DNA from 3 places in the Moritella sp. F3 genome. Region 3 is predicted to be linked to each of the others. Evidence: predicted binding sites of a transcription regulator. Region 3 holds the regulator's gene; each other region holds the start of a gene.
What was found. Region 3 encodes sigma-54, which starts transcription at its own class of promoters, with help from an activator protein. Its sites were predicted from a motif close to GTTGGCACGNNNNTNGNNT; they were not measured.
Positions count from the first base shown of each region.

Region 1: a site for sigma-54 is predicted at 9,665-9,683, ahead of glnA (glutamate--ammonia ligase). Genes of this name have one in related genera too.
Region 2: a site for sigma-54 is predicted at 2,551-2,569, ahead of JFU56_RS14525 (nitrate reductase). Genes of this name have one in related genera too.

Region 1 is NZ_BLRL01000013.1:33,268-44,113, forward strand. It holds gene JFU56_RS17785 (DNA-binding transcriptional regulator YciT) at 1-154, shown strand, start outside; gene JFU56_RS17790 (permease) at 291-2,339, shown strand; gene JFU56_RS17795 (hypothetical protein) at 2,336-2,530, opposite strand; gene JFU56_RS17800 (PilZ domain-containing protein) at 2,741-3,349, shown strand; gene JFU56_RS17805 (DUF5666 domain-containing protein) at 3,430-4,560, opposite strand; gene JFU56_RS23210 (response regulator transcription factor) at 4,645-4,764, shown strand; gene glnG (nitrogen regulation protein NR(I)) at 4,954-6,369, opposite strand; gene glnL (nitrogen regulation protein NR(II)) at 6,381-7,433, opposite strand; gene JFU56_RS17825 (DUF4124 domain-containing protein) at 7,537-8,055, opposite strand; gene glnA (glutamate--ammonia ligase) at 8,178-9,587, opposite strand; gene typA (translational GTPase TypA) at 10,105-10,846, shown strand, end outside.
Region 2 is NZ_BLRL01000008.1:89,427-100,272, reverse strand. It holds gene JFU56_RS14525 (nitrate reductase) at 1-2,512, opposite strand, end outside; gene JFU56_RS14520 (LysR family transcriptional regulator) at 2,768-3,691, opposite strand; gene JFU56_RS14515 (MFS transporter) at 3,803-4,966, shown strand; gene JFU56_RS14510 (alkene reductase) at 4,982-6,082, shown strand; gene JFU56_RS14505 (LysE family translocator) at 6,153-6,782, opposite strand; gene JFU56_RS14500 (putative quinol monooxygenase) at 6,986-7,261, opposite strand; gene JFU56_RS14495 (BCCT family transporter) at 7,444-9,060, opposite strand; gene JFU56_RS14490 (GGDEF domain-containing protein) at 9,356-10,465, opposite strand; gene JFU56_RS14485 (hypothetical protein) at 10,462-10,846, opposite strand, start outside.
Region 3 is NZ_BLRL01000009.1:111,287-122,132, forward strand. It holds gene JFU56_RS15295 (Do family serine endopeptidase) at 1-1,025, shown strand, start outside; gene degS (outer membrane-stress sensor serine endopeptidase DegS) at 1,123-2,214, shown strand; gene murA (UDP-N-acetylglucosamine 1-carboxyvinyltransferase) at 2,369-3,631, opposite strand; gene JFU56_RS15310 (BolA family protein) at 3,643-3,900, opposite strand; gene JFU56_RS15315 (calcium/sodium antiporter) at 4,227-5,195, shown strand; gene JFU56_RS15320 (KpsF/GutQ family sugar-phosphate isomerase) at 5,251-6,222, shown strand; gene kdsC (3-deoxy-manno-octulosonate-8-phosphatase KdsC) at 6,224-6,772, shown strand; gene lptC (LPS export ABC transporter periplasmic protein LptC) at 6,769-7,329, shown strand; gene lptA (lipopolysaccharide transport periplasmic protein LptA) at 7,352-7,813, shown strand; gene lptB (LPS export ABC transporter ATP-binding protein) at 7,829-8,554, shown strand; gene JFU56_RS15345 (RNA polymerase factor sigma-54) at 8,603-10,123, shown strand; gene hpf (ribosome hibernation promoting factor) at 10,155-10,442, shown strand; gene rapZ (RNase adapter RapZ) at 10,654-10,846, shown strand, end outside.

The DNA.
Region 1 (10,846 bases), on a different contig from region 3:
GAATATTGTCATCACAGATTCGTCTAAATTTGGGCAAGTGCACAATACGCCATTATACCAATTCGAACAGGTTGATATGGTTATTACTGACGAAGATGCATCGTTAGAATATGTAAACCTATTAGAAAAACATAATATTAAAGTCGTAAAATAATTTTCCTCTACGACTGTTTTAATCTGTGTTTTATCAAAACCAGTTAGAATTGTTATAATATAACAATTCTAACTGGCGTCAGCTACAAATGTTATGTTATATTATAACGCTGTTTACTGACCCTCGTGTTTATACCATGTCTTTATTGTTATTTCTGAGCATTGCAACGCTCTTCCTTGGCCCTTATTTATGTAAATTTGTCGGCTCTAAATCCGATCGTTTTGCTTTCTTCGATAGCTTTATTTTTGTCTCTATTGGCGGTTTGGTATTATTCCACATCTTGCCAGAGTTACTAGAAAGTGGCGGGATTGCTGTGCTTGGATTAATGTTGGTTGGCTTATTTGGCCCTGGCATGGTTGAGAAAGTATTCCATAAAATCGCCAAGCAAACCCATTCGGTTACTTTGATATTAGGTGTGCTAGGTTTAGTCTTACATGCGATCACCGATGGTGGTGCGCTGGCCATTGAAGATGACCAGACTGCTTATTTATTAGCGATTGGTGTGGTACTGCATCGTTTCCCTGTTGGCCTTACTGTGTGGTGGTTATTACGACCGCATTATGGCCGTGCGCTACCATTGGCTGTTTTAACTGCAATGTCCTTAGCGACGGTTGCTGGTACTTGGTTAGGTGGAGAACTGATTGCGCACGATAGCGGTAATTGGTTGATCTGGTTCCAAGCGTTAGTCATGGGCTCTATCTTACATGTGGTATTTCACCAGCCCTACAAGCAAGAACACGGTAAAGAAACGCAACGAGATAAATTTGCCGCTGGCACAGGCAGCTTAATTGGCGCTATTTGTTTGCTTGCGGTATTACTGCCACATTGGTTAGGTTATGCGCCGCATAATCATGATGCCCCTGTAACTGTCGAATCACAGATTGTCACCTCAGCTGAATTACACTCAGCTGACCATGTCGGACACGATGACCATGTCGGTCACGATGACCATGTCGGTCACGATGACCATGTCGGTCACGATGACCATGTCGGTCACGATGACCATGTCGGTCACGATGACCATGTCGGTCACGATGACCATGTAGGACACGATGACCATGTCGGACATGATGACCATGTAGGACATGATGACCATGCAGCAGCTGATAATGATCACGCTGGGCATGCACATGGCAATGAAACAGCGGAAACCTTATTACGCTTTGTGAGCTTGTCGTTACATGCCGCGCCAGCGTTATTATTCGCTTATATCCTTACTTGGCTGATTAACTTTGTGAAACCAGCCTTTAATATGGTCGGTCAATTACGCAGTACGGGCCCAGTTGCTGGCGCATTGAAAGGCACACTCATTGGTTTGCCATTGCCTATTTGCATACCCGATGCATCAGGTATGTATAAGCAACTGATTAAAGCGGGTTGTGGTTCTGCATTAGCGGTTTCATTCTTAGTTGCATCCCCTGTTATTGGCTTTGATGCGTTACTTATTTCATTACCGCTGTTGGGTGTTGAATGGGTTGGTATACGTTTAGTGATGGCGGTTATATTAGCGGTGACGTTAGGCTTACTTATTGGTTCATTATTCAAAAAGCATGACTTGAATAGCGATACTTGCGCGACGACCGAAGAGTTAGAGGCATCAACGTCACGCCTTAAACGTGCATTTGAACATGGTTTTTCACATCTTATTGATCATACCGCACCTTGGGTATTATTTGGTTTGATTGCGGCAGCGACATTTACGCCAACCATTGGCTGGGAGTTCTTACAGCAAGAACCTTGGTTACAGGTTGTATTGGCTATTCTGATTGCCTTGCCGTTCCACTTCTGTGCCACCGGTATTACGCCTGTACTGGCCATTATGCTGGTTGCTGGCGTATCTCCTGGTGCGGTTGTGGCCTTTAGTTTAGTCGGACCCACATTGAACTTAGATTTGTATCGCTTTATTAAAGACAATCAAGGTAAGCAGATTGCGATGGCGGTCGTGATGGCCATTGTCACTGTCGCGCTACTACTAGGCTTAGGCATTATGTATTGGGTACCTGAGTTACCGAAACCTTGGTTAACGTTAGCGCCACATTGGCAAGATGATTGGTGGCGTTATGCTAGTTTAGCGATAGTGACAGTGTTATTTGCGATTAGTATTTTACGTCGCGGTGCACGTAGCTTTATGCTGGAGTTATTACCGCATAGTTTTAGAAATGCGAAACCACATCATCACCATTAGACGGTGATATCAATCTTACTGCTACGGGCGTCGCGTCGTTTACTGACTCGACGTTCGTAACGGGGATTATGCTTTAATAGACGTTGCCGCCGTTCATGGCGGTGACGCTGCTCCATGATAAATTCACCTTCTACCTCTATCGTGTCGATGATATTGATATCTTGATTTATGTTGTCTATATTTGCTTCCATGCTGGCCTACTTGTGGTTTTATAGAAATAACTCTCTGTTAATACGCAATTTTATGTATAAAGATCAAGCTTACTCGTTTTACATTTGCAAGGTCAAATCTGATCTGGTTTACTAAGATTAGTATAGTTACAGAAAACTAAGTATTCATTACCGATGAATTTTGAATACGAACAAAGGAGGCAAGTATGCTAAATCAGGGACGGTTACTTCATGCCAAAAAAAGTTAGCGATATACTAAGCCAAGATGAGCTTAATTTATTACAGGAAGTCATCGATAGCCAAGCTGCTCATAGCTGCAATGATATTGCTATGTCGGATATATCGAAACAGCTGCTTAATGTCTTAGCACAATCGAGTGATATTGTACTTGTTGCTCAGCGCGAGCAAGAGGAGTATCGCTTTCCGCTTTATTTACTCGATGATGAACTAAAGGAATTGGGGCAGCCAGATATTATTGATCATAAAGGTGGCGGCGGCCGCTATTGGCGTTTTGCAGCACCGAAAGGACTGAAAATATTCGATCATAAAGGTGATGTGCTATTAGGTGTTGTCAGCAATATTTCCACCTCGGGATTATTCATGTTGTGTAGTGAACTGCAACTTACATCGTCAGGTGTTAATCTGAAAGAGGGGGCTAATCTACGCTTTTATCTAAAGATTCCGCAGCGTGGTTTTCACTTAGTTGATGCGACGGTGGTAAGGATTGAAAGTGAGAAGAATAATATTAAAGGACTAGCGTTAAAATTTAATATTAACGATGAACTGACATTAATATTACATGATTATATTATCGAGCAGCACGATGCTTTGCATGATTAAAATGAGCAGCTAATGGGCTTGAAGGTACCGACTAACTGCTATTCGCTGTATCAGTGATGAGATATTATAATTATGTTGTCTTAATCATTGAGTTCTATTTCACGCGCGACGAAATCACTATCAATGATCACACCTTCAACTTCAACATCGATGCCATCAACAAAGTTAGCTTGATTCAGTTTGTCGTAAACCGTGTTAGCATCTGCTTGTATTACTTGATTCGTTTGGGCATTCATTTTAAATGATGTCACTATTCCTGCTGTTCGTGTGATATCACTCACTATACCGTCGAACTCAAATTTAAACTGCTCCCAGTCATCATTATCTTGTTCATCAAACTCAATTTCTGTTGCTAAGCGATTATCGCCTTGTTTAACCGAATTAACTTCAACCATTTGGCCTGCAGTTAAGTTATTTTGGTTACCGTCAGCAAATTGAGTTTGGCTGTTTACCAAGAAACGACCTCGTGAATTTAATTCAAAGCTAGTTTTATCGTTGGCAACCCAAGTTATAATACCTTCTACTTCACTGTCATCGCCTAAATCATCATAATCTTCTACGTCAATTTCTGTCGCGTTAAAGGTATTATTGTACGTGCCTTTGACTTCAACCCACTGACCATTTCTGAGCGTTTCGTTATCCTCAATGACGGCATTGCTATAATCGACAGTGATCGTATTTGCGAGTTGAAACTCGGTGTTTGTTAAGTTTGAGATTAGTCCTTCAATTTCAGCCTGACCGATTAAGTCGACATCATCAAATTCAACGACTGAAAGTACAGTATAACCGCCATCAGCAGCTGGAATAGAAGACAGCATTACCCAGTCTCCATTATCAATATCATCGGATAACTCTGCGAAAGTGAGCGCAACACCATTAATTGTAAAAGTCTTTGCAGTATGGTTTACATTGCTTACAACACCGACAATAGTTGGATTTAATCGAACTTGAGTACTGTCTTGGCCACTTGTCGTGATATTAACTAACATGTCTTTTTGCAGTTGCTTCAGCGCCAATGGGGTGGTGTTATAAGCAATATTATCAGCATTGTAGCGATGACCATTCACGGCTATTTGGTTGGTGCTTAGATCGACTAACTCAATCGTTCCAGCGACACCTTGCAGTGTTAGATCTGAATCTGATTGGTTATCATCACTATTACAAGCCATTAACGATGCTGAAATAGCGGTAACTAAAAATAAATTTTTCATGATTTACCTACTCAATTGTCGGGTGATATCAATATTTGAGCGCATAATATAAGTAACTATGTGAAGTGTTCGTGAAGGCGGGATATGAACGTTTTAATTGTTGATGGTCATTATAATATAGCAGAGACTATCGCTGATTACTTAGGCCTAGCTGAGATCACTGTGGACTTTACTTATCGTGGTAAAGCGGCTATCGAGTTGTGAATGTGTGGTGTTTGATTATTGTTGAACGAATATGCGAGCGGGTGTAGTGGTTGCTCAGCATTGTTGACGATGATGATGTATTTTGGGTGACGATTTATTTTTCTTTAGATTCATCATCATCAGTACATGCACTTGCGACAAAATTGACTGATGATGATGTTGTTAAGTAATAATATAGGTTAATGCGTATTAATTAATATCCAACTCTTTTAATTTACGGGTGAGGGTATTACGACCCCAGCCCAATAGTTTTGCCGCATCTTGTTTATGGCCTTGAGTATACTCTAATGCCGTCTGCAGCATGATACGTTCAAAGTCGGGCATGGCCTCAGCAAGAATATCGCTTTGCCCTGATGCTAATTGCTGCGCTGTCCACGTCTTTAATTGACTACGCCAATCGCCAATTTCTGCACCACTATTATTTAGTTTCACTGGTTGTTCATTGGTGATCTCGGGTGGTAAATCATCAATAAAAATTTCTTGGCCGCTGGCCATTACCGTTAACCAACGGCAAATATTCTCAAGTTGACGAACATTACCGGACCAGTGGTGATTGGCTAAGTAAGTTTGGGCTTCCTTACTGAGAATTTTGGTCTCGACGCTTAATTCTTTACCCGCTCTAATTAAAAAATGATTGGCTAATTTGGGGATATCTTCACGGCGCTCATTCAATGAGGGGATATGAATTCGGATCACGTTTAAGCGATGAAATAAATCTTCACGGAAACTACCATCAGCGACCTTTTGTTCTAAGTTCTGGTGGGTTGCGGCAATGATGCGAACATCGACACTCACCGGTGAATGGCCACCGACACGATAAAATTGGCCATCGGATAATACCCGTAATAGCCGAGTCTGGATATCGATCGGCATATCGCCAATCTCATCTAAAAACAGCGTACCGCCATTAGCTTGTTCAAACCGACCATTGCGGACGTTTGCGGCACCGGTAAAAGCCCCTTTTTCATGGCCAAATAGCTCTGATTCAATTAAGTCTTTGGGGATCGCAGCCATATTCAAGGCAATAAACTCATTGTTTACCCGTGGGCTGTGCTTGTGTAATGCTTGGGCAACAAGTTCTTTACCTGTGCCTGATTCGCCATTAATTAATACACTAATTGATGAGCGAGATAAACGCCCAATAGCGCGAAAAACTTCCTGCATTGCAGGTGCCTCGCCAATAATTTCAGTCACGGGAGCAACTTTGTTATTTCTCCGGCGATTCTTTGACTGCTCTCTGGCGTGCGTTACTGCGCGAGTTGCTAAAGATACTGCTTCATCGATATCAAATGGCTTTGGTAAGTATTCGAATGCACCAGCCTGATAAGCGTTCACTGCACTATCGAGATCGGAATGTGCCGTCATGATAATGATCGGTAGATCTGGATGGATAGCGTGGATTTTATCCATGAGTTCTAAACCGGTCATTTCCGGCATGCGGATGTCAGAAATAATAATATCGGGCTGTTCGAATTCTAATTTATTTAATAAAGCATGTGGTTCAGCAAATGCAACGGTATTAAATGCTTCAGATTTTAGTGCTTTATCAAGTACCCAGCGGATAGAACTATCGTCATCGACAATCCAAACTGTTGCTGTTGTCATAGTTTAATCCTTTATTTTCTTAATGGCAGATAGATGGCAAATTCAGTGTGCCCTGGCCAGCTAGTACACTCAATTTTGCCTTTATGCTGTTTCACGAGGTTTTGTGCAATAGACAGACCAAGTCCGGTGCCACCTTGTCTGGCTGTGACCATCGGATAGAATAAGGTATCTTTGATATGCTCAGGGATACCGGGACCATTATCAATGATCTTGATTTCAGCGCTCAGGCGATATTTCTGTCCTTGAATATTCACTTGATGCGCTGTTCGAGTAATAATTTTTATAGTACCGGAATGTTTTAGAATTTGAATTGCATTACTAATAATATTCAGTAGTGCTTGCTGTAATAAATCCGGTTCCATCTCAAAATCAGGGATCGAAGGGTCGTAATCGCGCTCGATGATAATACCCGCCGGTAAATCAAATTCGACAAGTTGTTTCACTTTTTCAATTACGGAGTGAATATTTAAAATAGTTTGCTTACCGGGTTTTTGTGGCCCTAGTAAGCGATCTACAAGTGCGCGTAAACGGTCGGCTTGTTCAATGATAATGCCGGTAAATTCTTTTAGCTCTGCTGTTGGCAGTTCTTTTTCCAGTAATTGCGCTGCGCCACGTAAGCCACCCAGTGGGTTTTTAATCTCGTGGGCTAAACCACGCACTAATTCTTGCGCAGCTTGTTGCTGTACGTGCTGATAAAGCTCTTGGCTGATTTTTTTTTGTAAATCGATCTGCCTCGCTTCAATCAAAATACAGGTATCAGCACCAAAGTTGGTTAGCGTTGCGGATATTTCAACTAGCAGTTGGCGATCATCAATCACCAATGACACTTCATTATCGGTAAAGCCTTGGCCTGTTTTAATCGTGCTTGCGAGTAACGATAAATCTAGCGTTGTGTATTCAATGACATCGGTTATTTTCATGTCCAGTACACGGGTGGCACTTGATCCTAATAACTGTTCTCCAGCTGGATTGAGATATTTAATATGCAGATCATTATCGAGCACGAAAACTGACGAAACTAAGTTGTTGAGCAATGACTGCTGCGTTTCAGGGATCATGATCATGGTATTTCCTTATCAGGATTACTGTTCGTTACCGCTCTGCACCATTTTGGTGCCACTATTGAAATACTACTGCACAGCGTGATGAAATTAAAGCTGCTATGCGTTAATTAGCTTTAAAACGATGTAAATAAACAGTAATTAGCTCAGATGATGCAATTACCTTGCCTAAATTGTTAATTATTTGTAACTGTAACTTATGTGTGCCAATCGGAATATTATGGACCGTAAATTGGCTATCAATTTGTTCGCTATGGATCACGCCATCAATTAACAAGCGAATGTTTAAACCGTAGGTCAGAGTGTGACTGAGTTTGGCTGACACGATTATCTCACCATTATTACTGCGCAAGGTTTGTTGCTCGACAGGACTGTTGATACTAATCGTGATGGGTAAAGGAGTATCAGGGGTGGTCGGTACTGCAGTACTTGCTACAGGTGTTCGAGATTGGGTCAGTGAACCTATCGATGGTGGTGTTAGCTTGACGTTAATTTTAGTTGCCGATTCAGGTTTGCTTTCGTCATCTGAAAAGTGGGTAATGCCTTGTTCATCAGTCCATTGATAAATAGCGGCCGTACTGGTGTAACTGGTGAGTAATAGTATTAATAATATAGCGTGTTGCATAACGACATCCTGTCTATTGCTTCTTGATCTATATGGTTATTCTCACCTAGTTACATAAAATTAACAAACAAAAAACCCGCTAAATAGCGGGTTTTTTTAGATTAATTTGTATTAATAACAAATTATACGCTGTAGTACATTTCAAACTCAACTGGGTGAGTTGTCATGTTCAGTCTTTCAACTTCTTCAGCTTTAAGCTCAATGTATGCATCGATAGTATCGTGTGCCATTACATCGCCAGCAATTAAGAATTCACGGTCAGCATTTAGTGCAGAAAGTGCTTCTTCTAGAGATGCTGCCACTTGTGGGATCTCTGCTGCTTCTTCAGGAGGAAGGTCATATAGATCTTTATCCATTGCATCACCTGGGTGAATACGGTTTTTAATACCGTCGATACCCGCCATTAACATTGCAGAGAATGCAAGGTATGGGTTAGCCGCTGGATCTGGGAAACGTACTTCAATACGTGTCGCTTTTGCAGACGGTACGATTGGGATACGAATAGATGCAGAACGGTTACGTGCAGAGTAAGCAAGCATTACAGGTGCTTCAAAACCAGGAACTAGACGTTTGTACGAGTTAGTTGCAGGGTTAGCAAATGCGTTAATTGCTTTAGCATGTTTGATGATGCCGCCAATGTAGTAAAGCGCTGTTTCAGATAGACCGCCATATTGATCACCAGCAAAAATGTTTTCGCCATTTTTCTGTAGTGATTGGTGACAATGCATACCTGAACCGTTATCGCCAACTAATGGCTTAGGCATAAATGTTGCTGTTTTGCCGTAAGCGTGTGCAACATTATGGATAACGTATTTCGTGATTTGAACTTCATCGGCTTTTTCAACGATTGAGTTGAATAATGCTGCGATTTCATTTTGACCGGCTGTTGCTACTTCATGGTGATGTGCTTCAACTGTTAAGCCCATCTCTTCCATTACTAAGCACATTGCGCTACGGATGTCTTGTGCAGAGTCAACTGGTGATACTGGGAAGTAACCACCTTTAACGCCTGGACGGTGACCCATGTTGCCGCCTTCGTACTCTTTATCTGAGTTCCAAGAAGCTTCTTCAGCGTCAATTTTGTACATACTACCTGACATGTCTGTTTTGTATTTAACATCATCAAATAGGAAAAATTCTGGTTCTGGACCAAAGAATACGTCATCTGCGATACCAGTTGAACGTAAGTATGCAAGTGCACGTTTAGCTACTGAGCGTGGGTCACGGCTATAACCTTGCATTGTTGCTGGTTCTAGTACGTCACAACGTAGATTCAGTGTTGTTGCTTCTGTGAACGGGTCAAGTACAGCTGTTGCCGGATCTGGCATCAATACCATATCTGACTCATCGATGCCTTTCCAACCTTGAATTGATGAACCATCAAACATTTTACCTTCTTCAAAGAAGCCGGCATTTACTTGATGATGTGGTAGAGAAACGTGCTGCTCTTTACCTTTAGTATCTGTAAAACGTAAATCTACAAATTTAACGTCTTGTTCTTTAATTAGAGCTAATACGCTTTCTGCTGACATAATAAAATAACCTCCGGTGTCATCAATATGATGGCTTCATTTAAAGTTGTTGACTGTAAACAATCATAAACTAAATAATGCCATATATGTGCCAACTATTTAAGTTGTTGATTTAAATGTTTTAATGTACATGTATTCGCTTGCGTCAACCGGTGTGCGCACTATTACTGTGCGTGGAGCGCACCATTTTAGTGCGTCAAACGGGTAAGCATTGAAGCTGTACATTCGTTCTTACTCTGTTCGATATTATGGTTTATTTTCAACGATTACCAGTAAAATCGTATTCAAATAATGTTGAATATTTATATCTTATATAGTGTCGATAAATAACGGCATAAAGACTTTAATTGCACTTTAACTTGTGTGCTAAAAGCCCGTATCAGGCCTATCGCCCGCTTTTTAAATAAAAAAAAATGCAATCATTTTACTCTGCGTCAAAATTTTGCTAGGTAGATCACAGCGAGGCGGTTACAATACTGCCTAATTTTTACCCATATAAAAACATAGAGGCATCACAGTGCTAGATAAACTACGCAATATTGCGATTATCGCTCACGTTGACCACGGCAAAACGACTTTAGTTGACAAGTTATTAGAACAGTCAGGTACTTTAGAAACACGTGGTGGTAATGAAGAACGTGTAATGGATTCTAACGATCTTGAAAAAGAACGTGGTATTACAATTCTTGCTAAGAATACTGCAATTACATGGAAAGATTACCGTATCAACATCGTAGATACTCCAGGACACGCCGATTTCGGTGGTGAAGTTGAGCGTATTATGTCTATGGTTGATAGTGTTTGCCTAATCGTTGATGCTGTTGATGGTCCTATGCCACAAACGCGTTTCGTAACACAAAAAGCATTCGCACACGGTCTTAAGCCAATTGTTGTTATCAACAAAATTGATAAGCCTGGTGCTCGTCCTGAATGGGTAATGGATCAAATCTTCGATTTGTTTGATAACCTAGGCGCGACTGATGAACAGCTAGACTTTAAAGTTGTTTACGCTTCTGCACTAAATGGTTGGGCTAACGCTGAATCAGAAGAAGCAACTGAAAACATGGAACCTTTATTCCAAGCTATTGTTGACGGTGTTGCTGCACCAGAAGGCGATCGTGACGGTGACTTCCAAATGCAAATTTCGCAACTTGATCACAACGCATACGTTGGCGTGATCGGTGTTGGTCGTATCTCACGTGGTTCTGTTAAAGTTAACCAAGCAGTTACTATTGTTGGTTCTGACGGTAAAGAACGTA
Region 2 (10,846 bases), on a different contig from region 3:
GATGACACGCACATATCATCCGGCTTGGCGGTGTTTTAGCTTCCCCCTTTAACGTGGCACGTAAACCAATATCGGGCGTCAACAAGGTTAAACTAGCTAACCAGGTATCATCGTCAATGTCGTTAGCAGGTGTCACCATTAAGCTAATATCAAGGTTCTCTTGAAAGCTCATGGCAAAACGGTATTTCTGCTCTGCCACATTCTCGTAATCAACTTGCTTAGTCATATAACTGTTATGTAGAGCGAGTTTTAATTGTTGGAAGAATTCAGCAGGAGCAGTAACACTAGCAAGATAATATAGAAAACCCTGCTCTAAACGACGTTCAACCCAGTAATCCACCATAGGCAATATCTTAGCCACTTGCAGGCGGCGTTGACTCCACAACGCAGCGCGCGATGCATGTGACCATGTACTGACACTCACTGGTGTGTATTTATTTTCTGGTTGCCCCGATAATGGGTCGGTATGCCCCGCGACGAGACTTGATATAGCCCCTGCACTGGCATTTTGACGACTCCAATGAATAGGTAGAAATAATTCACCTGAGTTTTGACTTACTGTCGCATGCGCACGCACTAATAACTTACCTTGTAAACTTTCAACCGCAACTAAGCTGCCATCAGCAATACTACGTTCTGTTAAATCTAGCGGGTTAATCGACAATAACGGCTCAGGCATATGCCCATTAAGCTTGGTGGCTAAACCGGTACGACTCATACTGTGCCATTGGTCTCGATTACGACCGGTATTTAAGATCATCGGATAATCTTGGCAAACTGAACTTGCTGCTGATTTGTGGTAAAGCGCAATAAAGTTCGCTTTACCTGACGGCGTCGAAAACTGACCATCGGTGAATAACCGCACTTGTGACTTGTTGCCTTTTATCGGCCACTGCATCGGTTTATGCTGGTCATAATCTTGTTCAGCTAATACAGCAATATCTAAACCCCTTGGTAAAGTATCTTGTTTAAAGCCTGTCATCTGCGCATATTCAGTAAACACATCAGCCTCTGACTCAAAGCTAAAGTCCTTGGTAAAGCCCATGCGTTTAGCGACTTCCGCTAATAACCACCAATCTGCTTTTGCTTCACCAACACTTGATAGGAAGCCACGTTGGCGTGATATACAGCGTTCTGAATTTGTCACTGTACCAGTTTTTTCACCCCAGCCTTGTGCAGGTAACAGTACATCAGCACAAGCAATCGTATCTGACTTAGCAATGCAATCAGACACAACCACCAGCGGACAATTTAATAACGCCTGCTGAATTTTGTCTGAATCAGGCAAACTTACCACTGGATTCGTGCCCATGATCCAAATCGCTTTGATCTTCCCCTGATGCACTTGATCAAACATGTCGATCGCTTTAGCACCATTTTTGGTAGCCAACTTATCGGTATGCCAGAACTCACTCACCACAGCATGACTCTCTGGCGTAAAATCCATGTGCGCCGCTAACATACTTGCAAGACCACCAACTTCGCGGCCGCCCATCGCATTTGGTTGACCGGTCACTGAAAATGGACTTGCCCCCGGTTTACCGACACGTCCTGTCGCTAAATGGCAGTTAATAATCGCGTTTACTTTGTTGGTACCACTGGTTGACTGGTTCACCCCTTGGCTAAATAAGGTGAGGGTTTTATCGATATCGGTAAAACGACGGAAAAAATCCAACATAGTATCGAGTTCAAGATTACAAAATTCAGCTAACTCTCCCCAGCTTGGTGTTGATTGGTATGCAGATTTTAGAGCCTCTTCAAATCCTTCAGTATGCTCGACGATATAGGTAAGATCGCAAGCATTCTCTTGGTCCAAAAACTCCAACAAGCCATTATACAACGCCACATCCGTCCCCGGACGAATGGCTAAATGTAGATCGGTAATATCACACGTATCGGTTCGACGTGGATCAATCACGGTAATTTTTAAGTTTGGATTCGCCATTTTTGCCTGTTTTATTCGGCGAAATAAAATGGGATGGCACCAAGCTAAATTCGAACCGACTAAACATATATGCTCGGCAGCTTCGATATCTGCATAGCAAGCGGGGACAGCATCTTCACCAAAGGCACGCTTATGCGCAACTACGGCAGAAGACATACACAAACGAGAATTAGAATCGATATTGCTACTGCCGATGAAGCCTTTCATCAATTTATTGGCAATATAATAGTCTTCGGTAAGTAGCTGCCCTGATACATAAAAGGCAACGGCATCTGGGCCATGCTCAGCGATCACCTTATTAAATGAAGAGGCGACATAGCTTAATGTGGTTTCCATACTCTGCGCTTGACCACGAATATAACATTCGGTAAGACGTCCTTCTGGGACTAGGGTATCGGCTAGCGTTAATCCTTTTGAGCAAAGATTACCTAAATTGGTAGGGTGAGATTCATCACCACGGATCGTGACTGAATTATCTTGATTTACTTGCGCTTCGACACCGCAACCGGTGCCGCAATAAGGACATGTGGTTTTAACCCATTTGGGTTGTTGCTTTAGCTTTTGCATATATCATCCTTGGTTGCGCATGTTCATACCAAGGAATAAAGCAAAAAATCAGCCAAGTCTAACGTTTAGCGGTAACAAATTAAAAATCACAGGAAAATAAGGTCAGATACTCGAATACAAGGGTAGCGAATGACTTTATTGCCAAAATAGAAAGGCTTTAAGCGCAAGAATAGTGCTAAAGCAGTGCTAAAACAAATAAAGCGCACCACATTGGTGCGACCTATTGTTATCACAAATAGATGAATAGATTTAACTTCATTGCTGAGTCATATTGTTGAATTTCTCAAACAAAAAATCCAGGAACAAGCGAATGCGTTTTGGTTGATACTGCTTGCTGGTATAAATCACATTTAAGTCAGCACTCGATACGGACCTTGATGTATTAAAGTTCTTCATATAGCCATCAAGCACTGTCACAAGGCGCCCACTATTAATATCATCTTGCACATCAACAATGGATTTAAGTGCTATCCCCGCCCCTGCTAATGTCCACAGCCTAATAACCTCACCATCATCAGACAACCGTTTTGCAGCCACTGTTATTGTTGTTTTATGTTCTTGTTGTTGGAAATGCCAAGTTTTTAACTCTTCGTTCCCACGTAACATAACTAAGCAATCATGATCAACTAACGCTTCAGGTGTTAAAGGCACACCACGCTTTGCTAAATATTCCGGTGATGCACACAATACTCGCCAACTTGATGACAGCCGCCTTGATATAAGACTACTATCAGCCAATTCACCATAACGAATAACGATATCAATCCCTGATTCAGCAATATTTGATATCCGATCATTGAGGTATAAATAAGGCACGACATCGGGATAACGGTTAGAGAAGTCGGATAATATAGGCTGAATATATTGCTTACCTATATCCTTTGGCGCCGACACTTTGAGTGAGCCCTTAACGTCTTCGACCACATTTTGTAAGCGGTTTTCAGTCTCATGAACACTAGCGATTATTTCCAGCGCAGCCTGATAATAAAGTTCGCCAGCATCGGTTAATGCAATATGTCGAGTGCTTCGATTCAATAACTTCACTGCATATCTTTCTTCTAATGCTTGTAATCTTGCGGTCATTGTCGCGGGAGAGAGCCCCATGTCACGCCCAGCAGCCGCTAAACCTTGGTGTTTAACAATGCTGACAAACATAGTCATATCAGAAAATTTATCCATACCCTCTCCTATTGTTCGGCTTATCCGAATAATGATTTCGTATTTTACTCAATTATCAAAATAAATCGAATGAATATAATAACCAGCATATTATAAACAGAGATAACCACGATGATTGAAAAAGAAAAAATGCCTTTCCAGGTTTGGATATTGACACTCGCCGCATTTGCGATTGGCACCGCAGAGTTTGTTATCGCCGGTATTCTACCGCAAATAGCAGTATCACTTTCCATAACAGAGGGTCAGGCTGGTTACTTAATCAGTGCTTATGCGTTAGCCATTGTCATTGGCGGGCCGATCTTAACGATATATTTAGCGCGTTTTAATAAAAAAGCGGTACTGACTGGGTTAATGGTGCTGTTTATCCTCGGTAATATACTGTCTGCTTTGGCACCAACCTACGAATTATTATTAGTGAGCCGTGTCATTGCCGGACTGGTACAGGGTCCATTTTATGGCATTGGTGCGGTTGTAGCAACAAACCTGGTATCAGAAAAAATGGCTGGTCGCGCTGTAGGTCAAATGTTTGCAGGTCTAACGCTGGCCAATGTACTCGGCGTGCCAGCAGGTACTTGGATCAGCTTGCAGTTCGGCTGGCACAACACGTTTCTGACAGTTGCTGCATTCGGTGCAGTGGCCATGGTTTTCATTCTAATGTCGATCAAATCAACTGGTCATGGCGAAGCTAAGAATATTAAAGCCCAGCTTATGGCATTCAAAAATCCCATGTTATTAATGAGTTTAGCGATCACTGCTTTTGCATGGTCGGGTTTCATGACGCTATACGGATATATTGCACCTATCGCGATGCACATTACCGGTTATGGCGAAGATGCGGTTACTTGGATCTTAGTGATTGTCGGTCTCGGTCTCATCATAGGTAACACCCTAGGTAGCCGTTCAGCAGACAAAAATCTCAACAAAGCATCGCTATTCTGGGCCATAGCTATGATCCTTTCATTAGTATTAGTCGGTTTAGTTATTGATAACGAAATACTTTTTGTCATCGCCGCATTTATATTCGGCATAGCATCGTTTGCCAATGTACCTGCAATGCAACTTCGAGTCATGAATCACGGCGGCGAAGGTCAAGAGTTAGCGGCCACAGCAAATATCTCGGCATTCAATTTGGCCAACGCATTCGGCGGCATCCTTGGCGGTATCGTGCTTGATAGCAGTATGGGGGCGAGCATGATCCCTTACGCTGCCATCATCGTTCCCGTGATTGGCTTACTGTTCATCACTAAAGTAAACAAATCCACATTAAACGGCTAAAATAAGGTAAGCATCATGAGTAAATTATTCCAAAGCACGACACTAAAACAATTAGACCTAAAAAATCGTGTCGTAATGGCACCAATGACCCGAGCACGCACTAGCCAACCTGGCAATGTACCAAATGAGTTGATGGCGACTTATTATAAGCAACGTGCTAACGCCGGATTAATCATTTCTGAAGCCACGCAAATTTCTGATGATTCACAAGGTTACTCATTCACGCCTGGCGTTTATACCGATGAACACGTTAATGGCTGGCAACCAATCACCCGCGCAGTCCATGAGCAAGACGCAGCCATGTTCTGTCAATTGTGGCATGTTGGCCGCGTTTCTCATCCAACATTTCAACAAGGTGAACTACCGATTGCACCGTCAGCATTGGCTCCTGTAGAAACTCAAGTATGGATATCTGACGAGCAAGGTAATGGCAATATGGTTGACTGCATTCAACCGCGAGAAATGACGCAAACAGATATAGATCGCGTTATTAACGACTTCGCTAATTCAGCGACGCGAGCCATAGAAGCTGGCTTTGATGGTATCGAGATCCACGGTGGCAATGGCTACCTTATCGATCAGTTCCTACGTACAAACTCAAACAAACGCACAGATCAATATGGTGGCACAAGTAGCAACCGCATTCGCTTTCTATTAGAAGTGGTGGATGCTGTGATAGCTGCAATTGGCGCTGATAAAGTCGGCGTGCGCCTTGCTCCCTTCATTACCTTCAAAGACATGAACTGCCCAGAGATTGTACCCACGATTCTTCAAGCGGCAAAAGAACTACAAGCACGCGACATCGCTTACATGCATCTATCTGAAGCTGATTGGGATGATGCCCCAGAGATCCCAGAAAGCTTCCGTATTGAACTACGTAACATCTTCACTAATACGATTATTGTCGCGGGCAGTTACACACAAGCGCGTGCTGAAGAAGTACTAACGAAAGGTTATGCTGATTTAATTGCTTTCGGTCGCCCGTTCGTCTCAAACCCAGACTTAGTATCACGCTTGCAGCACAGTTACGCACTAGCAGATCTTGATGGCGCCACGCTGTTTGGCGGGAATGGCGCTGGTTATATTGACTATCCAACTTATACGAAATCAAATTAATCAAAACCTATAATAAAAATAAAGGCTTACCGAGGTAAGCCTTTATTTTGTTTTCAATACAGATGAAATACTATTTACTCACCGCCAAATACGCACCTGCGGCGATCATAATGCTGCCTGCACCTCGGTTTAATCGCTGATGTGCTACCGGTGTTTTTAACATCCCCGCCATACGGCTGGCACCAAAAGCAATGAGCATTAAACCCGACATTAGCGCAATTGATGACAAGACGGATACAAGTGCAATATCTTGCGCTTTAAGAACAGTTAGGTCGATGAACGTTGGTAAAAACGAAATATAAAACAGGATCACTTTTGGGTTTGATGCTGAAATTAGAAAACCTTGCGTAAAACTTGCCAACATAGCACCTTCTTTTTGCGCATCTGCTTCAGCTTGAATATCACTCTTAATCTGCGGCAAGGCTTTAATCATTTTATAACCAAGATAAATCAGATAAGCCGCACCAAGATAACGAATCACCGTGAACACTTCAGACCAATTCTCTGCGATCGTTGCAAGACCAAAACACGCTAAAATCAAATAAATAACGTCACTACCAATCATGCCCATTGCCAACATGATACATTTTTTAGGACCTTCAACCATTGCACGAGCCAAAATGGCAAATACACCTGGCCCTGGCGTAATACCAAAAATAAATATCGCGATAAAAAATGTAACAGCAGACTCAAAGGACATCAATAACTCTCTCTAAATAATAACCAAGCTTAACAACTAAGTTTAATAACGAATTGTATATAAGTGAACTGTAGCATAGCGACTCCCACAGTCTCAAAGAATCAATTATGATTAAGCATAATTAATATTCAAAAACGTGCACAAATCCTATTTTAATTACAACACCACCAACTTTAACATCAGCTATTTTCAGTCCATTAGACTTACTCTAAAATTTCATAATGCCTTTGTACATTGACTGTCGCTTTAGCCCAAGCAGAGCCTTTAACTCGGGCTTGGTGTTGTTCAAAAGCCGCTTTATTAATAAATTCTTCATATACTTCAAAACGATTAAGATTAATCTCTGACGGCGTGACATTAAACATTAAACAACCCGGTTCATTACGTGTCAGTTCTTTATGACTAATAAGTGCTTTCTTCACTGCAGACAAGTCCGCAGTTGGGACTATAATAAATCCTTTTAGAATAACTTTTTTCATCTTTAGCTCCTGATACGCTTAAAATAAATAATCCTCAATCTAAAATATAACGTAATAGCGCCTGTTTACATTACAAGGTCTAATTTTTGCGATCTGCCTAAAACAAAAAACGGCCTCAAATATACATTTGAGGCCGTCGGCATTTATCCTATTAAGCTTTATGCTTAATTAACGCTAAATCATTACTTGTATAAATGGCGCTCTGAGTTCAAGCCTTTAATTAAGCTCACACACATCAGCAGCAATACAAACGTAAACGGTAATGCGGTAATAGTCACACCCGCTTGCAACGCTTGCAGTGCTTCAGAACCACCAATCCATAACATAACACCAGCAATAGTTCCCTCTACTACAGCCCAGAATATACGCTGTGGTACAGGCGCATCAATCTTACCGCCAGACGTGATGCTGTCGATTACAAGTGAACCTGAATCTGATGATGTAATGAAGAAGATTAATACTAAGATAATCGACAATATTGATAACACATCACCATACGGCAGTGCATCGTACACATGGAATAAAGATAATGATAAATCAGTTAAGCCGTTCGCGCCCAATTCACCCACTTTATTCACGACTTGATCGATAGCAATACCACCAAATGTAGCCATCCAAACTAACGTCACTAACGTTGGAACAAAGACAACAGCAGACAAGAATTCACGTACAGTACGACCTTTAGAGATACGCGCAATGAACATGCCTACGAATGGTGACCATGAAATCCACCAAGCCCAGTAAAATACCGTCCAACCTTGCATCCAAGCAGTGTCATCACGACCATGTGGATTACTTAAACCAATAAAGTTTTGGCCATAAGCAATTAAAGTTTCAGGGATTGCAACAGTAACAACATCAAAACCAATGATCAGAACAAAAATCAATAGTGCAAAAGCAAACACCATATTGATATTACTCAATACTTTAACGCCGCCATCGATACCACGGATAACCGAGAAGATTGCAATTAAGGTTACAAAGGCAATCACGACCAGTTGCATGCCAATGCCACCATCGGTGCCAAATACATGGTTGATACCACTCGTCGCTTGCTGTGCACCAAGACCTAGCGATGTCGCAAGACCAAATAGCGTCGCAAGTACAGCTAAGATATCGACAACGTGACCAGCCCAGCCCCAAGCTCTATCACCAATAATCGGGTAGAAAACAGAGCGGATTGAAAGAGGAAGACCTTTATTATAAGCAAAGAAAGCCAACGCAAGCGCGACAATACCGTAGATAGCCCAACCGTGGATACCCCAGTTATAAATCGTTGCAGCAAGTGCTAATGACTTTGCTTCAGCAGTTAACGGTTCAACATTAAATGGCGTTCCCCACCAATTAGTGAAATAAGCCGTTGGTTCAGCAACACCCCAGAACAGCAGACCGATACCCATACCACCAGCAAATAACATTGCTAGCCACGAGATCGTTGAATGTTCAGATTTTGCTTCTTTACCACCAATACGGATCTTACCAAGCGGTGATACGATTAATACGGCAATAAAAAAGACGAAGAAATTAGTTGACCACATAAAGAAGCTATCGAAATCAGCTAAAATGCCATTTTTAATAGTGTTTAATGTTTCTTTTGCGGTAGCTGGGTCTACGAGGAGGAGTGCTGAGAGGAAAAAGATAATAAGGCCGGCGCTAATGCCGAACACAGGGTTGTGTATATCGAAACCCCATTTTTGTACATTATCTTGACCAACTTGGTAATCAGTGGTTTCAATACTATATTTATTTAACGAACTATTTTTATTTAACGAACTATTTTTGTTTAACGAGCTATCCATAAATTATGCTGAGCATATATCCTGCAATACTTTTTAATCGAAAAGTAAAAACGAAAGGGTCATTAGTTAAAGCCATAATGAACCAAGTGATAAAAAATCGGTTAAAAGAGTAGCAAAAAATGTGGCAAAACTCAAACAACCGCCGTTTAAACTTTATTTTAATCGAAAACAAGGCCGCAAGATATAAATATGTATAAAAATATGTTTAAATTGGCAGGAGAATTATTGCATTTGACGATGAATTATTTATATCGATAATAATAAACTATATCAAAAAAGTAACTACACAGATCTGTTAATAATACTGATAATTACTCGAACTCCCCTCTTTTAATCCCTTCGCTACATACATTGCAGAATCGGCTGTCAAAAATAATTTATTTACCGTATTAACCTCCTCAGATGAAAAAGAAATACCTATCGCAGAGCCGACAGTGACAGTCTTACCCCCGATATTAATCGGTTGCTGTATTTGCTCCATGATCCGCTCAACAATCGTATCTACATTTATACGGTCACCATAATCACACAAAATAAGAATAAATTCGTCACCACCAATACGAGAGAAGATATCTTCACCACCAATACTATAAGACACTCTTTTTGCAATCGTTTTCAATACTTCATCACCAGTGTGATGGCCTAATGTATCGTTTATCTGCTTAAATCCATTCAGATCAATAAAAAAGCAGCATAACGGTTTGCTCTTTTGCATTTTTAAAGTGATCAATTCAACACAATGTTTTCTATTGGGGAGCAGTGTTAACTCATCTATATTTGACTGTTTTTGGGTTCGTTTGAAATTCAAGTATGTCACTGACCAAACTGTAATTAATAGAGTACCAATCAAAAATGCACTATAGATGATGTATAACAACCTCTCCTGGTTACGATTAACCTCATCTGTAAAAAGATTAAGATCACTCCCTTTCAACTCAAAAAATACAATCTTGTCATGGCCTAGCTTCAATTTTTCAACAATCGTTAAAATATCAGGGTATTGGTTAATAGGATCTTCTCTTGCTAAAACTGGTAGTGCGACCTTATCTAATTTAACAATGTTTTCTTGCAAAATATTAACCGCATAACTTTGCAATAAAGGAGATATTTTTTCATCGAGTGCTAAATATTCATAACTAACAATTAAAAAGTCTAATTTTTCTAAGATTGCCTCGTTATCGTTTTTATTTAAATATATAGCCTTTTTTATTTGCGCTTCAAGTCGTGACAGCTCCTTGCCAAAATACCAAGAGCCCCAATATGATGCCCGTATCGACTCAACATTGCGCATGACATTTTTGTTACTCTGATCATATCTCAATGTAATAAAACCAGCTAAACACAATTCAAATAATATGATGAAAGTCAAAGGTAACCATATTGTTGCTGTGTATTTATTTTTCATCCGTGCTTAATTCCACAGTTAATATCAATTCTTTCAACAAACCAAACCAGATTAATCACAATATCTAATTCATGAATATCCTCGACTTTAATACGACTCAAATCACGCATTAATACTAACGGCCCCTTCTGTCGCCGAGTTATCATTTCATCATTAATGGCATAAGCCAGCATGTACTTATGCTGCTGTAACTCTGCTCCAGATATCTGCACACTGTAATCATTCTTTGCATGTACATGTATCGTTTCTAAACCATTGCCATCAACATGCTTGATGATATTTTCAAGGTAGACCCCTAAGTAGCGATGTTCCTGCTTTTTCCAAGGTAATAATGTCGTTATTTCAGCACTTCGTAAGGCTTTGAGCGCAGGCATTGTAAAG
Region 3 (10,846 bases):
TTGCTGATGCCGATAAGATCCAGGTCATGCTCAAAGATGGCCATGAGTATGAAGCCAAGCTTATCGGGGCTGATAAAGGCAGTGATATTGCCTTACTACAAATTAAAGCTAAAAATTTAGTGGCGATTAAATTCGCGGATTCAGACAAGTTACGCGTTGGTGATTTCACTATCGCAATTGGTAATCCATTTGGTTTAGGCCAAACGGTTACATCCGGTATTGTCAGTGCGTTAGGCAGAACTGGTTTACAATTAGAAAACCTCGAAAACTTCATTCAAACCGATGCCGCGATTAATAGTGGTAACTCTGGCGGCGCGTTAGTTGACTTACGAGGTGAATTAATCGGTATTAATACCGCAATATTAGGCCCTAATGGCGGTAACGTGGGGATTGGTTTTGCGATCCCTGCCAATATGGCCAACAACCTAGTGCAACAAATTATTGAGCATGGTGAAGTACGTCGTGGTTTATTAGGCGTAGCTGGACAAGAGTTGACAGCTGATCTTGCCAAGGCATTTGATATTGATGTGCAATACGGCGCTTTCATTAACCAAGTCACCCCAGATTCTGCCGCAGCGGAAGCTGGATTAGTCGCTGGTGATATTATTGTCAGCGTTAATAATAATCAAATTCGTAGCTTCAGTGAGCTCAGAGCACGCATTGGTACTTTGGGGCCAAATAAAAAAATCACTCTCGGCATTGTCAGAGACGGTAAACAAATTATCGTTAACGCAACGCTCAAACCAGCCGATAGCCAACTTGCTAATGCCAGCAATTTACACCCGAGTCTGGAAGGCGCAACCTTGGTTAGCACTGAAAAAAATAAAGGCGTGATGATTTCTGACGTACAAGCACGCTCAATCGCGGCAGCATCAGGACTCAAACAAGGCGACATTATTATAGGTGTGAATAAAGACCAAGTTAAAAATCTAGCCCAATTACGTAAGTTACTGAGCAAAGATAAAACCACTCTGGCACTTAACATTCAACGTGGTGAGCAACACTTATTCCTGGTATTACGCTAGGACTTACATCACTTTGCATATTTTTTCTCACATTATCTTAGAAAGAGATGCTATTCTCTACGTTGCTATTTTTAATGAGTAACGTGGGGATATTTCAGTGCAAAATTTGTGGTCATATGTTTCAAAAAGTATCCTCCTCGGTATTGCGGTCGCCGCGGTACTGTTGTTAGCGTTGCCACAATTACAGAACAAACAAGGTTTAGCACTCAGCCAGCCCTTTTCATTAGGCCTTAATGAACAAATGAGTTTTTCTGCTGCGGTAAAACGTGCTGCGCCATCTGTTGTTAATATCTATACACGTACCTACCAAAAATCAACGATTAACAGTAAAGCCACCTTGCGCCCGCAAAGTCTCGGGTCTGGTGTGATCATGAATAAAAAAGGCTACTTACTGACAAATTATCACGTTATCGCGGATGCCGACCAGATCATTGTCGCGCTGCAAGATGGTCGTTTCTTTACTGCCGAGTTAATCGGTTTTGACCGCTATACCGATCTCGCGGTACTCAATATAGATGCCAAAAATTTACCTAGCATCCCACAAAGTAAACACGAGCAAACCAACATTGGTGACGTCGTACTTGCTATTGGTAACCCGTATAATTTAGGTCAAACCATTACTCAAGGGATTATCAGTGCCAGAGGCCGTATTGGCATGAGTACCACAGGCCATCAAAATTTTTTACAAACTGACGCTGCAATTAATGAAGGTAACTCAGGCGGCGCACTAGTGAATAGCTTAGGTGAATTAGTGGGTATTAACACAGCTTCATTTCAGGTTGCAGAAAATGTTGAAACCATGGGCATTAGCTTTGCAATACCCTACCCGCTGGCAGTTAAAATTATGGATGCCTTGATTGCAAATGGTCGTGTCATACGTGGTTACTTAGGTATCGAAGGGACATCGATCAATACAGTGATGGCTAAATTACTCGGATTAAAAGCTAATCAGGGCATAGTAGTGCAGAATACAGCACCAGATTCACCCGCTGAAAAAGCCGGTCTTATCTCTGGCGATGTGGTGATCAAGTTTAATGATACCGAGATCGATAATGTTATTTGGTTAATGGATTCGGTTGCTGAGCAGCGTCCAGGTGCAAAAATTAACTTAACCGTTATACGTGACGGTAAGCAGTTCGATATCTCGGTGACCCTAGGTGAGCTGCAGGCACTACAACCGCAACCGTAAGGCCTCAATTGTAAGGTCAGGGGCATACTAGAGTATGCTTTTTTATTACGAGAACTAACTATAAAATACAGCAACAAAAAAGGCGCATATCAATGCGCCTTTTTATATATAATAACTAATTACACGTTATTAATACTTACTCATACGACAACTATTAGCCTTCAATACGGGTAATGTTACCGCCTAAGCCTTGCAGTTTATCTTCAATAAATTCATAGCCACGATCGATGTGATAAATACGCTCAACCGTTGTCTCGCCTGTCGCAAGGAAACCAGCGATAACGAGACTTGCAGATGCGCGTAAGTCCGTTGCCATCACTTGTGCGCCAGTCAAACTATCAGTATCACGGCAAATTGCTGTATTACCTTCCAGCTCAATGTCAGCACCCATACGCGCTAATTCAGGCACGTGCATGAAACGGTTTTCAAAAATCGTTTCAATGATCGTTGATGTGCCTTTCGCCACTGTATTTAATACCGTGAACTGCGCTTGCATATCCGTTGGGAAACCAGGGTAAGGTACAGTCTTGATATTTACTGCTTTTAATTCGCGGCCTTGCATATCAAGTGTGATCCAATCATCGCCAGTCGTGATTGCAGCGCCGGCTTCTTCAAGCTTAAGCAATACAGCATCCAGTAACGAAGGGTCTGTTTTATGACATGTGATCTTGCCACCCGTTACTGCAGCAGCAACAAGGAAAGTACCCGTTTCAATACGATCAGGTTGTACTGCATAAGTACCACCGTGCAAGGCTTCAACGCCTTCAATCGTTAAGACATCAGAACCAATACCAGTGATTTTAGCACCTAACGTATTTAAGAAATTAGCTAAATCAACCACTTCAGGTTCTCTCGCTGCATTCTCAATAGTCGTGATACCTTCAGCAAGGACCGCTGCCATTAATAGGTTTTCAGTACCCGTTACGCTAACCATATCCATTAAGATACGCGCGCCTTTTAAACGGCCATCAACGCGAGCTTTAATATAGCCTTCTTCAACGTTAATGTTTGCTTGCATCATTTCTAAACCATGAATGTGTAGATTCACTGGGCGAGCGCCAATTGCACAGCCACCCGGTAAAGAAACATCTGCAGTCGAGAATTTAGCCGTTAAAGGACCAAGCGCTAAAATTGATGCTCGCATGGTTTTAACTAATTCATATGGGGCTTTTTGACAGTTAACCGTACCAGCAGTGATAACAACATCACCCTCTGCATTACGCTCTGCTTGCGCACCCAGTTCACGTAACAACTGTAACGTGGTTTTAATATCTCTTAATTCTGGCACATTCTTAAGAATGATAGTTTCATCACTTAGTAACGTTGCAAATAGAATCGGTAGTGCCGCGTTCTTAGCACCCGAAATAGTCACATCGCCATTTAACTGACAAGGACCTTTAATTAAAAACTTATCCATTCTAATCCAGCCTAAGAAGGTAATATAAATTTACGTTCGCGAATCCATTCTTCAGGTGTGTATGCCTTGATGGTTAACGCATGAATACTATTTGATGCAATTTGCTCTTTTAATGGCGCATAAATAGCTTGTTGTTTTTTTACACGGCTCATACCGACAAACATCTCGGCGACAGCAATAACGTCGTAGTGGCTGCCTTCACCTTTCACGTGTAATTCCTGGAACGTATACTCATTTTCCAGCAATGTTTTTAATTCTTGAATATCCATAATACTAAAATCCTGTAATGCCGCCATTCTAAGCCAAGTTAAAAACTCTACATGCCACGATCGCAAACTGACTAAAACGATAGAGCAGCATGTTTAGTTTTAAGTGAATGACGTTCTAAATGAGAGAATCGCGCTTAAAACTAAAGTATTAAAATAGCCCAGTATTCTAAAAGCAATCGCTTTAATACACAATCCAAAACTATCACTAAGTCACGATTTTTAGGGCGTGATCATTCGATAGTCGACAAGATTTAACAATTTAGCTTTTCTTTCCGTTAAAAAAGACCGAAAATAGTACTCTTTTTTATCAACTTTTTAATTGGCCGATGTTAACTACAAATATTATTATTTTAATTCTGGGATTGATTGGACTTGTCATCAGTGCCGATAAATTCGTCTATGGCGCTGCTGGATTAGCCCGAAATCTTGGTATCTCACCGCTTATCATTGGCCTTACTATTGTAGCGATGGGTTCATCTGCACCAGAAATGATGGTCGCTGTATCGGCATCGCTAAATGGCGCTCCCAATACGGCAATCGGTAACGCGATTGGTTCAAACATAACCAACATAACCTTGGTTTTAGGCTTAACCGCATTATTAAAACCCTTACTCGTCGGCTCTGCAACCATCCGTAGAGAGATCCCGATGGTATTAATTACCACGATACTTGCCGGTGTTGTGCTTTGGGATTTAAAACTAGAAATGTATGAAGGTGTAATTTTATTATTATTATTCTTCATTACGATTCTAACGTTAACAATTTTAGCATTAAAGCGTCCAAGTGATGATCCGATTGCCGACGAACACAATGATGACGTACCTGAAGGCGTGCCAACTTGGAAAGCAGTGGCATGGTTAATTTTCGGTATGATCGCCCTGCCTGTTAGCTCTAGCTATCTTGTCGATTCAGCAGTCGTGATCGCACAATACTATGGCATGAGCGATTTAGTTATCGGCCTGACTATTATTGCGATAGGCACGAGCTTACCAGAACTTGCAGCATCAATAACCGGCGTTTTAAAAGGTGAAGATGACCTGGCAATGGGGAATATCATTGGGTCTAACATCTTCAACATTTTAGCCGTATTATCGTTACCAGGTATTTTAGCACCAGGTATGATTGATCCCGCGATTATTAGTCGTGACTTCTACTACATGCTCGGCGCAACGATCGTGATGCTATTAATGGCCATCGGCTTTAGAGGCCGTCCAGGTCGTATCAACCGTATTGAAGGTGGCGTGCTATTGGCTGGTTTTGTCGCGTATCAAGTTATTATATTTAGTAGTATTTAGTCATTATTGCTATTCTAGGCTAAGTATCAAATCGTATATTTATTAGGAAATAACCATGTCGAGTCAGTTCAATTATTGTCAAAGTGCGCTTAATGTCATTGAAATAGAAGCCGCTGCGATCACGCAATTAGGTCAATATATTGATACGACCTTTACAGGTGCTTGTGAGTTACTTATCGCCTGTAAAGGCAAGGTTATTGTAACCGGCATGGGAAAATCAGGGCATATTGCTAACAAAATTGCGGCGACACTCGCCAGCACCGGGACGCCAGCATTCTTCGTGCATCCCGGTGAAGCCAGTCATGGCGATCTGGGCATGATCGAACGTGAAGATGTGGTCATCGCCCTCTCAAATTCAGGTGAGTCTGATGAAATATTAGCACTGTACCCAGTATTAACCCGTTTAAGCATACCGATCATTGCGATAACGGGTAACACCAATTCAACCATGGCTCGTGAAGCAACCGTTAGCTTATGTGTTAAGGTCGATAAAGAAGCTTGCCCATTAGGATTAGCACCAACCTCGAGCACCACTGCAAGCTTAGTCATGGGGGATGCTATTGCCGTCTCTTTACTTGAAGCGAAAGGTTTTACAGCCAATGATTTTGCCTTATCTCACCCAGGCGGTAGCTTAGGTCGTAAGTTATTACTGCGTATTTCCGACATTATGCATAAAGGTGACGGCATACCAAGCGTACAACAAAACGAAACGATTTCTGATGCCTTATTAGAAGTGTCTCGAAAAGGCCTAGGGATGACCGCTGTCACGAACGCCGATAAGCTGGTTGGTATTTTCACTGACGGTGATTTACGTCGTATTTTAGATGCACGTATAGATATTCACCAAACCCCTATCAGTGCAGTAATGACCGAAAGGTGTGTTACTATTAATGAACATATATTGGCTGCAGAAGCCCTCGCCGTCATGGAAAATAAGAAAGTTAACGGCTTAATTGTTGTTAATGAAAAACAAGAACCAGTCGGCGCCTTCAATATGCATGACTTACTACGCGCAGGTGTACTATAAAATGATCAACACGTTATACGGTCCAATCTCACAAGATATTTTAACTAAAGCAAAAACATTAAAGCTGCTTATTTGCGATATAGATGGTGTTTTTTCTGATGGTCGAGTGTATATGGGTAACGATGGCGAAGAGCTGAAAGCATTCCATACCCGTGATGGTTTTGGGGTTAAATCGCTACTTAATGCAGGTATTGAAGTCGCGGTCATCACCGGCCGTCAATCAACGATTGTCGCTAACCGTATGCAAGGGTTAGGGGTTAAGCACGTCTATCAAGGCCAGGACAACAAAGTCGTTGCCTTTAACATGCTGCTTGAAAAATTAAACATATCACCAGAACATGTAGCCTATATTGGTGATGATGTTATCGATTTACCGGTAATGAATCTATGTGGGCTCAGTGTTGCGGTTGCAGATGCACACCCATTAGTCAAAAAAGGTGCTGATTTTAGCACCTCTATTCGCGGTGGTTTTGGCGCAGTAAGAGAACTCGCAGACCTGATCTTATTAGCGAAAGGGATTTTAGACCAAGCACAAGGTACTTCGGTATGAATCGACAAAATGTAGGAATAGTAATCCTCTTTTTGTGTGCCCTTGGGATATGGCGATTTTTTTCGCCTAATGAAGAAATAACAGCACCAACATCAACCGAATATCAACCTGATTTTACTGCACAAGTTCTCCGTAGCGTTGAATTTAGCCTTGAAGGAAAAATTATACGTCGCACTTTTGCAGATAGCATGGAGCATTATGGTGAGTTAGGCATGACAATGTTCACTAACCCCGTTATCATCCTTTATGATGAAAATGCACAAGCGACGTGGAAGATCAAAGCTAAAGAAGGTAACTTTAGCAGTGAAGATGTCGCCATATTACGCGATGATGTTATCATCAAAAACATGGCTAAAAATGATTATATCGATGTCATCACAACCAGTTATTTACAATTAGAACTCGCCGAAAATTTGGTGCGTAGCGATCAATTAATTACCATTACTGGCGACTTGTTTAATCAAACAGGCATTGGCCTGGAAGGTGATTTAAAACAAGAATACATGACAATCCTTAAGCAAGTTGAAGCGATTTATACTAATGATGAAAAAATATAAAGTTTTACTGTTAACATTATTCATGAGTAATTCAGCACTCGCATTAGAGTCTGATTTCCAAGAAAATGTTGTCGTGAATGCCAAACGTCAAGAAGTGTTTATTAAAGAGAACCGCGTTATCTTTTATGATAATGTGGTGGTAACTCAAGGCACTATATTAATTCATGCTGATAAACTAACGGTATTAAGCTCTAACGGCAAAGGCACCGAAGTAATGATAGCGACGGGGAACGTAGCTACTTTTTACCAAGAACTAGATGACGGTAAAAAAATTAACGCTGAGTCTAACGAGATCCGCTATGAACTTGGCAAAAAACGCTTAACCTTGTCAAAGAATGCCCGTTTACGCCAAGCTGATAGTGAAGTTAAAGGTGACAAGATCATCTACCAAATTGATAAACAAGAAATGATAGCCGAGAGTGGCAAAAATGAATCCGATCGCGTGATCACTATTTTCACTCCTGAAGACACCAAAACTAAGTAGAGTAAGTAAATTCATATGGCGCGTTTAAAAGCATCACACTTAGCAAAAAGTTACAACAAACGTAAAGTGGTTTCAGATGTGAGTCTGGAAGTTGAATCCGGCCAAATTGTTGGCTTACTTGGGCCTAATGGCGCAGGTAAAACCACTACCTTTTACATGGTGGTTGGCTTAGTAAAGCGAGATCATGGACAAATCTTCATCGATGACCAAGAATTAACCCATGAGCCTATGCATATTCGCGCACAGCAAGGTATTGGCTACTTACCACAGGAAGCCTCTATTTTTCGCCGCTTATCAGTAACAAAAAATATCATGGCTATTTTGGAATTACGCACAGAATTAAGCCGTTTTGAACGTGAAGAAAAATTAGAAGAATTATTAGAAGAATTTCATATCACCCATATCCGCGACAGTTTAGGTATGAGCTTATCAGGTGGTGAACGCCGTCGTGTAGAGATTGCTCGCGCACTCGCTGCAGATCCGAAGTTTATCTTATTGGATGAACCATTTGCTGGCGTAGATCCAATTTCGGTTGGCGATATTAAGAAAATCATTCAGCATTTACGTGACCGCGGTTTAGGTGTGTTAATTACCGATCATAACGTACGTGAAACGCTTGATGTATGTGAACATTCATATATTGTTAGCCATGGACATTTGATCGCTTCAGGTACTTCTGAAGAAATTTTATCCAATGAAAAAGTAAAAGAAGTATATCTTGGAGATCAATTCCGACTATAGTTTGATATTGATATTTAGCCGCATTAAGGAAGAGAGAGTAGTCGTTAGATGAAGCCATCATTACAACTTAGGATGAGTCAATCTCTGGCAATGACGCCACAGTTACAACAAGCGATTCGATTATTACAACTATCGACCTTGGAGTTACAGCAAGAGATCCAAGAAGCGCTAGATAGCAATCCACTATTAGAACAAGAAGATCCTCATGAGTCGCCCGCTAACGACGCAGATAATCATAACGCGCATGATGACCACAACCATGATGCTAATAATGATGCAGCGCCGACCGATAGCAGTCAAATTGAAGTGGGCGATGCGCTTGCCAGTGAATCGATGCCCGATGAACTACCCAATGACAGTAACTGGGATGACGTTTACACCCCACAAATACAAAACCACAGTAGCGGCAGCGCCGGAATTGATGGCCTAGATCAAGTTTACCAAGGTGAAACCAGCGAAGGTTTATACGAACATTTGATGTGGCAAATGGAGCTAACCCCTTTTTCTGACATCGATCACGCGATTGCAGTCGCAATTATTGACGGTATTGATGATCACGGTTATCTCACTCAAACTTGTGAAGAGATCCTGAACAGCGTTGATATCGACCACCAAGAAGTGGACGCTAACAACGATGCCAAGATTGAATTAGACGAAGTCGAAGCGGTACTAAAACGTATTCAGCACTTTGATCCCATCGGCGTAGCAGCACGTTCACTGCAAGAATGTTTATTGATCCAACTCCAACATTTACCTAAAAATACCCCTTGGTTAAGCGAATGTCAGCAAATAATCCAATCTCATATGGATTTATTAGGCAATCGCGACTACCGTCAATTAAGCCGTAAAACAAAATTAAAAGAACCCCAGCTCAAAGAGATCATGCAATTAATTCAGAGCTTGGAACCAAGACCAGGCAATGTCATTGATCAAACAGAAGGGCTTTACGTTATACCTGACGTGTTAGTAAAGAAAAAAAATAATCAATGGGTGGTAGAGTTAAATCCTGACATTGTGCCAAGATTAAAGGTGAACAATGAATATTCTAATCTTTCGACAGGTAACCGCAACAGCAGCGATGGGCAATTTGTTCGCACCCACGTCCAAGAAGCAAAGTGGTTTATTAAAAGTTTAGAAAGTCGTAATGACACCTTACTAAAAGTGACAAAAAGTATCGTCCAGCGACAGGTTGATTTTTTTGAGTATGGTGATGAAGCCATGAAACCTATGGTACTCAACGATATTGCCGAAGAAGTTGAGATGCATGAATCCACGATATCACGTGTGACGACGCAGAAGTTTATGCATACCCCACGTGGGATCTTTGAATTGAAATTTTTCTTTTCAAGTCATGTAAGCACGGACAACGGTGGCGAATGTTCATCAACCGCTATCCGAGCATTAATTAAGAAATTGGTCGCGGCAGAAAATGCCAGCAAGCCATTAAGTGACAGCAAGATTGCTGATTTACTTGCTGATCAAGGTATCAAGGTCGCTCGACGTACTATTGCAAAGTATCGAGAAGCACTGAGCATACCGCCATCTAATCAGCGCAAGAGTCTATTATAGGACTCACCTAACCTTCATAAGGGAGACGTATATGCAAATTAATTTAACAGGTAGACATGTAGATATTACAGATTCACTGAAAGATTACGTTGATAGCAAGTTTTCCAAATTAGAACGACATTTCGATCACATAAACAATATCCACGTGATCTTAAATGTCGAAAAATTACTGCAGGTTGCAGAAGCAAAAATACATTTAAATGGGGGGGAAATTTTTGCCGTACATGAACATAACGACATGTATGCTGCAATTGATGGCTTAATGGATAAACTCGATAGGCAGGTCATTAAACACAAAGAAAAATTAATTCGCCATTAATTTTAGCCCCACAACAAATAACCTAAAGGAAAACCACTTTTCCTTTAGGTATTACTTTAAGTATTAATAACGCTGACATAATTAAAACATATCATATCCACACCAATTACGGGATAATGAGCATTCTTTTATATTGCTACAGCTTTAAAATTAGCAACCTAATTTTAGCTATGGTAACGATATATTCGCTGCGCAGATATGGGGACAGAACATGAAATTAATAATCGTCAGCGGCCAATCAGGATCCGGTAAATCAATTGCTTTACGGGTACTTGAAGACTTAGGCTACTATTGTGTAGACAACCTACCTGTTACCTTGCTCCCACAGCTACTACAAACCTTAAATGAAAAAACTGAAAAAGTGGCTGTCAGTATCGATGTACGTAACCTCCCAACTGACAAAA